3 regions of the Ectothiorhodospira sp. 9100 genome follow, and region 3 is predicted to be linked to each of the others. Evidence: predicted binding sites of a transcription regulator. Region 3 holds the regulator's gene; each other region holds the start of a gene.
What was found. Region 3 encodes sigma-54, which starts transcription at its own class of promoters, with help from an activator protein. Its sites were predicted from a motif close to TGGCANGNTNCNTGCTT; they were not measured.

Region 1 (3,205 bases), on a different contig from region 3:
ACCAGCACCTACGCTGATCAGTCTCGGGTATGTTCGGCCAATCTCTATAAGTAAGTATATAACTGCAAAATACACCCCAAAAGCAGGGACATAGTTTCGGTGAGCAAAGAAAAGTTCAAGGCTTATCCACGTAGACTCAAGCAGGTGGCCGATGAAGAAGAATATGAGTCCAAAAAATAGCACAGGTGTGGCTCTGCGTAGCCAAAAGGCTCCTGCAAATGCCAAAAACCAAAATATGATTGAGATGGCTGTGATAGGTGGGTTTAGCCATCCTTGAGAAGGAGGGAGCCTATCAGTGAAGGGCGTAATTGAGCTTAAGTTTGGTAGGAGGAGGTTGCGTAAATATTCCAAAAGAATAGTGGGTTGCGTCAATAGGCGCTCAGCCGGGGTGAAATGGAGGCTCGCGGAATATTCGTTCCAATTAGCTGGCAGGCGATACAATAAATAAAGTACCACAAGTAGGCTGGGCACGAACATGAGGGCACCAAGTACCCACTTTTCAATAATGCTGTAAGATCGAACGTTTTCTGGGAGCCAAAAGAACCAAACTATGAGTGTTAATAGAGGAAGCAAAGCACCATTTTCTTTGGAGAAAACAGCAAGTCCGGTACAAAAGCTGAGGCCACCAAATAGAAGTATGGCTCTCCAGCGAGTTTTCCATGGATCGATTAAATGGGCCCACACAAATGCATTTAGCCCCATAAATATGAATAATCCGGCAAGACTCGTCATGCGCTGGATTGGCATCAGATGGGTTGTGGCGAGGAAGGGGCTGTAGGACCAGAGTATTGAGACACCTAATCCGATCCATAATGGGAGAATGGAATTGTTAGTGTGGCGAAGTTTGGCGAGTCCCAACGCCAATGAGAACACCAATAATGTTACTATCCCATGAATTAATATATTAATAGCTAGGAATGCAGAAGGATTTTCGGGCCAATGCGCTGCTTGAGGTACAAAGGTAGCTAACGAAAGGGGGCGACCCAACGGTCCGGCGTCTCCAGAAGAGATAAACGCGAACGCAGTCCTAAAGTCATCAATGAGTGGTAAGTTGTCAAGGTTGGGTGCGTCGTCAAATAGGAAGTAGCCGGGAAGGGCGAGGTGATATAGGTATATCAGGAGGATGTATGCAGTTAAGCCGACGATGAATGCAGCAGTATTACTCGCCCCCCGAAAATGGAGTTTTTCTATTTTTGCTGTTGGCAATTTTTATTTCTCTAGCTACTTCGAGGGTGGGTGAGTAGGTTGATTGCCGTGATTAATGGTCGATGGAGTTGCGTCTTTAGAGATGAAGAAAAATATTGATCCCATTTATTGGGGTTGGGTATTAGGGGGGGGGGCGCCCCCCCCCTCCTCGTATCTCTTTAGTGAGCGGTATGTGAAGAAGCGTTTACCTATGTTTAGTCTGACCGGCAGCCACGGGGCAGATGCCCTTCATCAGTAAGCCCTTTGCAAAGCCAGCTATTGCCTGAGCGTGTCAACGTGAGGGTTTGACCGTTCAAAGCCCCCGCATTAAATGCAACGGAAATATTGGTTGTGTCGTCTACAGTGACGGAACCGACATACTGGCCAGCCAGTGACGCATCGCCCGTGTCGACGTCATCGCCCATTGCAGTAGCTTCTGCAATTTCAACACGCAGCGGTGCGGTGATTGATAGTGCTTCTGCCGCTTGCGCCCGAGCCGTGTAATCATTGTAGGCAGGCAAAGCAATAGCCGCCAAAATCCCAATAATCGCCACCACGATCATCAGTTCGATCAAAGTAAAACCTTGTTGTCTCTGCATCACGAAACACCTCGTCTGTAAAAAGTCATTCCATCGGTCCAAGGCCAGCTACTTCGGCCTTACGCGGAAAAGATGTTGCAGATCCCGGGCCAACACTTGAGTGGTTCTTTTCCGGGGATAAGCGGAGGTTCGGGGCGATGTCACGCCCGGATGGCACTGGGTGAGTGAAAGGGTCGGCATGGGTTGGGTGGTGTCACGTGGGTGGGAGTATCCGTAACCTGTGCCATTGCAAAGGGGTATCGGCTGGCCCTCACCCCCAGCCCCTCTCCCGCTTGCGGGAGAGGGGGGCTTTCCCAGGGCGGAATGACCTCTCTTCAGTCGGCCTGTGATCCATCCCCCAAAACCCACCACCCAGCGGGTCACTTGTCATGCCGAGGCGTATCATCGGTCATAGTGTGGGAGAGATGACAACACCATGACGCCTATGCCTTCGATAACCCACTCACCCCAGACGGGTTTCTCCCTCGTCGAGTCCCTGGTGGCCTTGCTGGTGCTTTCCGTGGGCCTGCTGGGCTTGGCGGGGCTGCAGTTGCTGGGGATGCAGAGCTCCCACTCCGCCTATCAGCGCACTGTGGCCAGCGTGATTGCCACTGATGCGGGGGAGCGGTTGTGGATCGAACTGTCCGAGAAGGGTGGGGAACTCACCGAGTCGGACGTGGAGTCGGTCAGGGATGACTGGCGAGACGACTGGATGCACCAGGCAGGCCCCGACGCGGATGGCAACCACCCGGTGTCGCTGCCCGGGATGAATGATGCGGACATCACATGCGACCTCAGCGACAACGTGTGCGTGATCAGTGTGCGCTGGGCCGAAGGGCGGTTCGACGAGCAGAACGACGAGTCCCGATTCGACTACCGCGTGCGTCTGCCCGTGGACATCACCAGCGGGAGTTCCTGATGAAACACCCGAGACAACAAAAGGGCCTCTCCCTGGTGGAACTCATGGTCGCCCTCGTCATTGGGCTGATTCTCACCGCCGGTGTGATCAACGTCTTTCTGGGCAACCAGGCCGCTTACCGCGAAACCCAGCGTTTCAGTGAACTTCAGGACAACATCGGCTTTGCCATCAACTTCATGATGAGGGACATGCGTGGGGCGGACGTCATTGCCAAAACCACTACACCCGACGGCATCAGCGTGATCCGCGACCGCGATGCCGCCGTCTGCGATGTGAGCGGTCCCGGCAGCGAAGTGATTTATCACGTGGATGGCGATGCCCTGCGTTGCGGACCGAGTGGTGACGGAACGGATTCGATACTGGTGCTTGGCATGCGCCAGGGATCGATCCTGGATGTGAATCCGATCTTTGATTCCGGCGGCACCGACCCCATCGGCGCAGAAATCACCCTCATCTTCACCAGCCAAGCCAGCGAAGGTGGCCCGCAGCGCCATCATGCCCTGACATTCCACGTTGCCCTGCG
Region 2 (3,205 bases), on a different contig from region 3:
CCACCCTGGAATGCCCGGCGCTTGAAGAGGAATGAGAGCATGGCGGTCACCTCAGCGGGCTTCGGGTTTGGACCAGCGCCAGGTGCGCAGGGTGGGGGGGTCGGGCACCAGCACCAGACCGTTGGTGGGGCACACCTCCACGCACTTGCCACAGCCGTTGCAGGCCTCGGTGAACACCGTGTGGATCTGCCGGTTGGCGCCCATGATGGCGTCGGTGGCGCACACCTTGTAACAGCGGGTGCAGCCGTTGCACTGATCCTCTTTGATCCGGGCAAAGACCGGCGCCTCCTCCTCCATGCCCGACAGATCCACGCTCACCGAGAGCTTGTCCGCCAGTTGCTGGGCCAGGGCCTTGCCGCCTGGTGGGCAGAGGGTCACGGGGGCCTCATGGGCGGCCAGGGCCTGGGCCGCGCTGGGGCAGCCGGGCAGGCCGCACTGGCCGCAGTTGGTGCCCGGCAGCATGGCCTCGATCTCGTCCACCAGGGGGTCTTTCTCCACCTTCAGGTACTTGGCGGCCATACCCAGGGCATAACCCAGGAGCAGACCCATGGCGGTCAGGACAACGATGGCTGCGTACATGGTTTGATCTCCTGTTCGGGGCGCGTCAGGCGAAGTCCAGACCGGCGAAACCCATGAAGCCCAGGGACAACAGTCCGGCCACGATGAAGGCAATGGGAGCGCCCGCGAAGGCCGCCGGCACGTTGTTCACGGCCAGGCGCTCGCGCAGGCCGGCGAAGATGACCATCACCAGAGTGAACCCCAGGGCGGCACCGAACCCGAAGGTCACGCTTTGCAGAAAGCCATGACCTTCCTGGACGTTGAGCAGGGCCACGCCCAGCACGGCGCAGTTGGTGGTGATCAGCGGCAGAAAGATCCCCAGCACCCGGTGCAGGGAGGCACTGGTCTTGCGAATGACCAGCTCCGTGAACTGCACCACGGCGGCAATCACCAGGATGAAGGAGAGGATGCGCAGGAAGCCCAGGTCCAGAGGTGCGAGCACGAAGTACTCCAGCAGCCAGCCGGCCACCGAGGCCAGGGTGAGTACGAAGGTGGTGGCCAGGCCCATGCTCAGGGCCGTGTCCAGCTTGTTGGACACCCCCATGAAGGGGCACAGCCCCAGGAACTGCACCAGCACCACGTTGTTCACCAGGGCTGTGCCCAACAGTAGCAACAGAAACTCCGTCACGGTGTTCACCTCGCTTGGATTGAGGGAGTTTCTGCATCTTGCGTGCCAAGGGGTGATGCACCCTTTAGACGCACCATTCATGGGGATTTGCCGTGGGTTTGCACCGACATGGTGCGATTCGGGCTGTGAGGATCGCGACAGCCAGGGCGACCGGTCCGCAGGGATGTGAGGTAACCGACAATCCCTCCATCACCCGCCCGTAGGGGCCGTTCGCGAACGGCCCGCGCGGTGCGTCCGGTGTGGGTGGCCTGTCGGGTGGGTGTCCACCACCCGCCGGTAGGGGCCGTTCGCGAACGGCCCGCGCGGTGTCTCCGGTGTGGGTGGCCTGGCTCTTGCATTAACGATAGGCAAACCGCGGCATCACCAAGAGACCTCGTCATGACCCGACCCCATCATCCCTTCCAATCGGCCAACGATCACACCATTCGCGTCGGCGAGGGCGCGTTGCCGGCCCGGCTGTTCTTCGAGGCGGTGGAACAATCCTCCATGGCCATCTCCATCACTGATGCCAAGGCGAACATCCTCTATGCCAACCCCGCCTTCACCCGCGTGACCGGGTACGAGGCATCGGAGGTCATGGGCGAGAACGAATCCCTCCTCTCGGATCGCCGCACGCCCAGCCTGGTCTACGAGACCCTCTGGGGACGCCTGCGCCAACTCAAGCCCTGGACCGGGGTGCTGGTGAATCGCCGCAAGGATGGCAGCCGCTACCTGGCCGAACTGAGCATTGCCCCGGTCCTGGATGCCCAGGAGCACCTTACCCATTACCTGGGCATGCACCGGGATGTGACGGAGATGCATCAACTGGAAGAACAGGTGCGCAATCAAAAGGCCCTGATCGAGTCCGTGGTGGATGCCGAGCCGGTGGTGATTGCCCTGCTGGACGAGGTGGGCAAGGTGGTGCTGGACAACCAGGAGTACAAGAAGCTGGAGGGGGACATGCGCGGCCAGGAGCCCGCCGAGGCCTTCCTCTCTGCCCTCTCCGAAAGCATGGGAGAGGACTTTGAGAAGGCCCGCATCAGCGGCCAGGGTTTTGTGGATCACGAGGTGCAGTTCGATCCGGGCGCGGGTCACGCACCCCGCTGGTTCTCCTGCTCCGGCACCTGGATCCGTGAGCGCGACAGCAGCGCCGATGCCTTCTTCGAGCCCCGCAAGGTGGAATACCTCATGCTGGTGGCCAAGGAGGTCACCGAGCTCAAGCGCCAGCAGGAGGAGATGCGCATGAACGCCCTGCGGGCCCTGACCGCCGAGAGCGAGCTGGTGGAGAGCATGCGCGAGACCCTGACCGGCGCCATCTACCAGATGCAGGGGCCGGTGAACATGATCGCCGCCGCCACCCAGTTGCTGGAACGTCGCCAGGGGGAGGGCGCGACCGATCCCCTGCTGACCGTCTTGCAGGACGCCCTGGCCTCGGGTCGCCAGGCCTTGCAGACCCTGGAGAACTGCATCCCGGATGAACGGGACGAGGCCATCGCCCCGGTCAACCTCAACGGCCTGCTGCGTGAAGTCCTTGGCCTGTCCACCCGGCGCCTGCTGACCTCCGGCGTGGTGGTGGACTGGGACCCGGCGCCGGTGCTGCCCAATGTGCTGGGCCGGGAAGGTCGGCTGCGGGGGATGTTCAAGCAGCTGGTGGACAACGCACTGGATGCCCTGGATGACAGCGGCAGTGGCCAACGTGAGATCCGCATCGCCACCCGGGCTCTGGAGGATGGGGTCCAGGTGGTCATCCAGGACTCGGGGCCGGGCATCCCCGAGTCCATGCGGTTGCGGGTGTTCGAACCCTTCTTCAGCACCAAGGGCCGCAGTGGCGGCGGGGCAGGGATGGGCCTGCCCATGGTGCAGGAGGTGGTGAACCAGCACGCTGGTCTGGTGGAAGTGGACCCCTCCTGGCAGCAAGGCTGCCGCATCCGCCTGGAGTTCCCCAATGCCTCACAGCGCAAACTCTGAATTGGACTCAGGAAGACCCATGGTGATTTCTCCCTCGGCAGTTGGTACGACGGGGCGCTTGCGCGCCCATGT
Region 3 (3,205 bases):
CTGACGGTGAGCGAGTCAGTCATGGGCTCATCCGGTGTCTTCGGTGTCCCAGTCACGCACCAGGGTCAGCAGATCCGCTGTGCCGGAGGCGCTGCGCAACCGGGCCAGGGTCTCCGGGTCGGAGAACATCCGCGCCAGCAGCGCGAGGATCTGCAGGTGCTCGTCGGTACAGTCCGCCGGCACCACCAGCGCGAAGAGGATGTCCACCGGTTCGCTGTCGGGGGCGTCGTAGTCCACGCCCTTCTCCAGCTTGAGCAGGGCGGCACAGGCCTCGCTGGCGCCGGCCAGACGACCATGGGGGATGGCCACGCCATGCCCCAATCCTGTGCTGCCCAGGCGCTCCCGTGCCAGCAGGCTGTCAAAGATTTCGCCCTGGGTGAGTTTGGGCAGATGATTGGAGAGCATCTCGCCCAGCATCTCCAGCGCACGTTTCTTACTGCTCACGTCCGTCTGGCAGTGCACCCGCTCGGGGGCGAGAAGATCACCGATGTTCATGAATCATTCACTCGATATGGTTGCGGTGGGAGCCTTCCGCCCGGTGGTGGTCCTTGAGCTTTTCCTTATGCTTCACCACCTGGCGATCCAGTTTGTCCACCAGGGCGTCAATGGCGGCGTACATGTCCGTGTGGGTGGCCTCGGCATGGATGCTGTTACCGCTGAGCAACAGGTTGGCTTCGGCCTTTTGCTGCAGCTTCTCCACGGTCAGGATGACGTGCACGTCGATGACGTTGTCAAAATGCCGCTCCAGGCGCTCGAACTTCTCGTTAACGTAGTTGCGCAGGGCGTCGGTCAGGTCGACGTGATGACCGGTGAGGTTGATCTGCATAAGATGACTCCTTAGGGATGGGTGATGATCAAGACGGCTTCGCGGTTGATGTCAGACGAGCCGCTTGCGTTCGTTGGATGGCGGAATGGCCATGGCCTCACGGTACTTGGCCACGGTGCGTCGTGCCACATGAATGCCACGATCCACCAGGACCTGGGCAATCTTGCTGTCACTCATGGGCTTGCCCTGAGGCTCTTCGGCAACCAGCTTGCGGATCATGGCGCGGATCGCGGTGGCTGAACACTCGCCGCCGTCTGCCGTGCCCACATGGCTGGAAAAGAAATACTTGAATTCGTAGATGCCCCGGGGGGTATGCATGAATTTCTGGGTGGTCACCCGGGAGATGGTGGACTCATGCATCTCCAGTTGTTCGGCGATATCGCGTAGCACCAGGGGTTTCATGGCCTCGTCGCCATATTCCAGAAAGGCGCGCTGGTGCTCGACGATGGCGGTGCCCACCCGCAGCAGGGTCTCGTTGCGGCTTTGCAGGCTCTTGATGAACCAGCGGGCCTCCTGGAGGCTGTTGCGCATGTAGGTGTTGTCCTGACTGGAATCGGCGCGGCGCACAAAGCTGGCATAGAGGGGGTTCACCCGCAACCGCGGCGCAATTTCCGGGTTGAGCTCCACCTGCCAGCGGCCCTCTCGCTTGCGTACGAAGACATCGGGGATGATGTATTCGGGCGAACTGCTGCTGATGAGCCCGCCCGGGCGCGGGTTCAGTGTCTGAATCAGGGCGATCACTTGCTGCAGTTCGCCATCATCCAGCCCCAGGCGCCGCTGCACGCCCTTATAATCGCGGGCACCCAGGGCATCCAGGTGTTCACGGGCCAGGATTCGGGCCTGGGCCAGCCAGGGCGTCTCATCCGGAAACTGTGCCAGTTGCAGGCTCAGGCACTCGGCCAGATCCCGCGCGCCCACGCCCACCGGGTCCAGGTGCTGAACCATGTTCAGTACGGCCTCCACCTCATCCAGTTCCAGATCCATTTCCCGGTCTTCGGCCAGGGTGGCATGGATCTGCTCGATGGGTTCGGCCAGGTAGCCGTCTTCGTTGATGGAGTCAATGATGGTCAAGGCGATGGCCCGGTCACGCTCACTCATGGACGACAGATGCACCTGCCACATGAGATGTTCATGCAGGCTTTCCGAGGGCCCGGTCTGGTTTTCGAACACGTCGCGCCCGTCGTGATCCGACTGCCCGGCGCTTGAAGGGGGCACATCGTAGATGTCGTCCCAGTTGCTGTCCACCGGCAGTTCATCGGGGATCTGCTCCTGACTGCCTTCGGCGTTGCCTTCTGTCTCGGCGGCGGCCTCGGCCGCCTCTGAAGTCTCGCGGGTGTCGGCCGGGTCCTGCTCGCGCGTTTCCTCGGAGGCGGTGTCCTGATCCGCCTCCGTACCTTCCATGGCCTCGAGCATGGGGTTGGTTTCCAGGGTTTCCTGGATCTGTGCCTGCAACTCCAGGGTCGACAGTTGCAGCAGGCGGATGGCCTGCTGCAACTGGGGGGTCATGGTCAGGTTTTGACCCAGCCGGAGCTGGACGGAAGGTTTCAACATAGCACGATGCGCGCCATCGGGCCGGAGCCCGAGTCTGTGATGCCTGATGATGGAGGCGGGGGCAGGCCCCCGACGTTAATATTGCTGTCACGGGAGATTATACGGTGTGCCGGCAAAAATTGGACCCGTGCCCGGAAAACCCTGCCTGCGGTGAGTGCATGGGGTTTCACAGGCGGAAGTTCTCCCCCAGGTAAACGCGGCGCACCTGCGGGTCGGCCAATACATCCTCCGGCGCACCCTGGCTGATGATATGCCCGCCGCTGAGAATATAGGCCCGGTTGCAGATGCCCAGGGTCTCGCGCACGTTATGGTCGGTGATCAGCACGCCGATGTTCCGTGACGTGAGATGGGTGATGATCCGCTGGATCTCGATCACGGAGATGGGGTCGACGCCAGCGAAAGGCTCGTCCAGGAGGATGAAGGCCGGTTCAGTGGCCAGGGCCCGGGCGATCTCCACGCGCCGCCGCTCACCGCCGGAGAGACTGACGCCGGCATTGTCACGGATGTGCTGGATCTGAAACTCCTCAAGCAGGGATTCCATTTTTTCCTGGCGCTGGACCTTGTCGAGGTCGCGGCGCACCTCCAGTACGGCCATGATGTTGTCGGCCACGGAAAGCTTGCGGAACACCGAAGGTTCCTGGGGCAGATAGCCCACGCCCATGCGGGCCCGAGCGTGCATGGGTAACTGGGTGATGTCCCGGCCATCCAGGCGGATCTGCCCTTCGTCGCAGGGCACCAGGCCCACGATCATGTAGAAGCAGGTGGTCTTGCCGGCCCCATTGGGGCCCAGCAGGCCCACCACCTCACCGCTGTTGATCTCGATGGAGG

Region 1: a site for sigma-54 is predicted at 1,860-1,876, ahead of LPW29_RS12565 (pilin). Genes of this name have one in related genera too.
Region 2: a site for sigma-54 is predicted at 1,508-1,524, ahead of nifL (nitrogen fixation negative regulator NifL). Genes of this name have one in related genera too.

Annotation. Positions count from the first base shown of each region.
Region 1 covers NZ_JAJNAN010000048.1:4,917-8,121, reverse strand. Annotated here, with positions in the region: gene LPW29_RS12570 (tetratricopeptide repeat protein) at 1-1,206, opposite strand, end outside; gene LPW29_RS12565 (pilin) at 1,401-1,784, opposite strand; gene pilV (type IV pilus modification protein PilV) at 2,209-2,682, shown strand; gene LPW29_RS12555 (PilW family protein) at 2,682-3,205, shown strand, end outside.
Region 2 covers NZ_JAJNAN010000004.1:108,976-112,180, reverse strand. Annotated here, with positions in the region: gene rsxC (electron transport complex subunit RsxC) at 1-41, opposite strand, end outside; gene LPW29_RS02700 (RnfABCDGE type electron transport complex subunit B) at 52-579, opposite strand; gene rsxA (electron transport complex subunit RsxA) at 605-1,186, opposite strand; gene nifL (nitrogen fixation negative regulator NifL) at 1,565-3,133, shown strand; gene nifA (nif-specific transcriptional activator NifA) at 3,153-3,205, shown strand, end outside.
Region 3 covers NZ_JAJNAN010000005.1:73,745-76,949, reverse strand. Annotated here, with positions in the region: gene hprK (HPr(Ser) kinase/phosphatase) at 1-23, opposite strand, end outside; gene LPW29_RS03145 (PTS sugar transporter subunit IIA) at 28-495, opposite strand; gene hpf (ribosome hibernation-promoting factor, HPF/YfiA family) at 503-826, opposite strand; gene LPW29_RS03135 (RNA polymerase factor sigma-54) at 878-2,377, opposite strand; gene lptB (LPS export ABC transporter ATP-binding protein) at 2,544-3,205, opposite strand, start outside.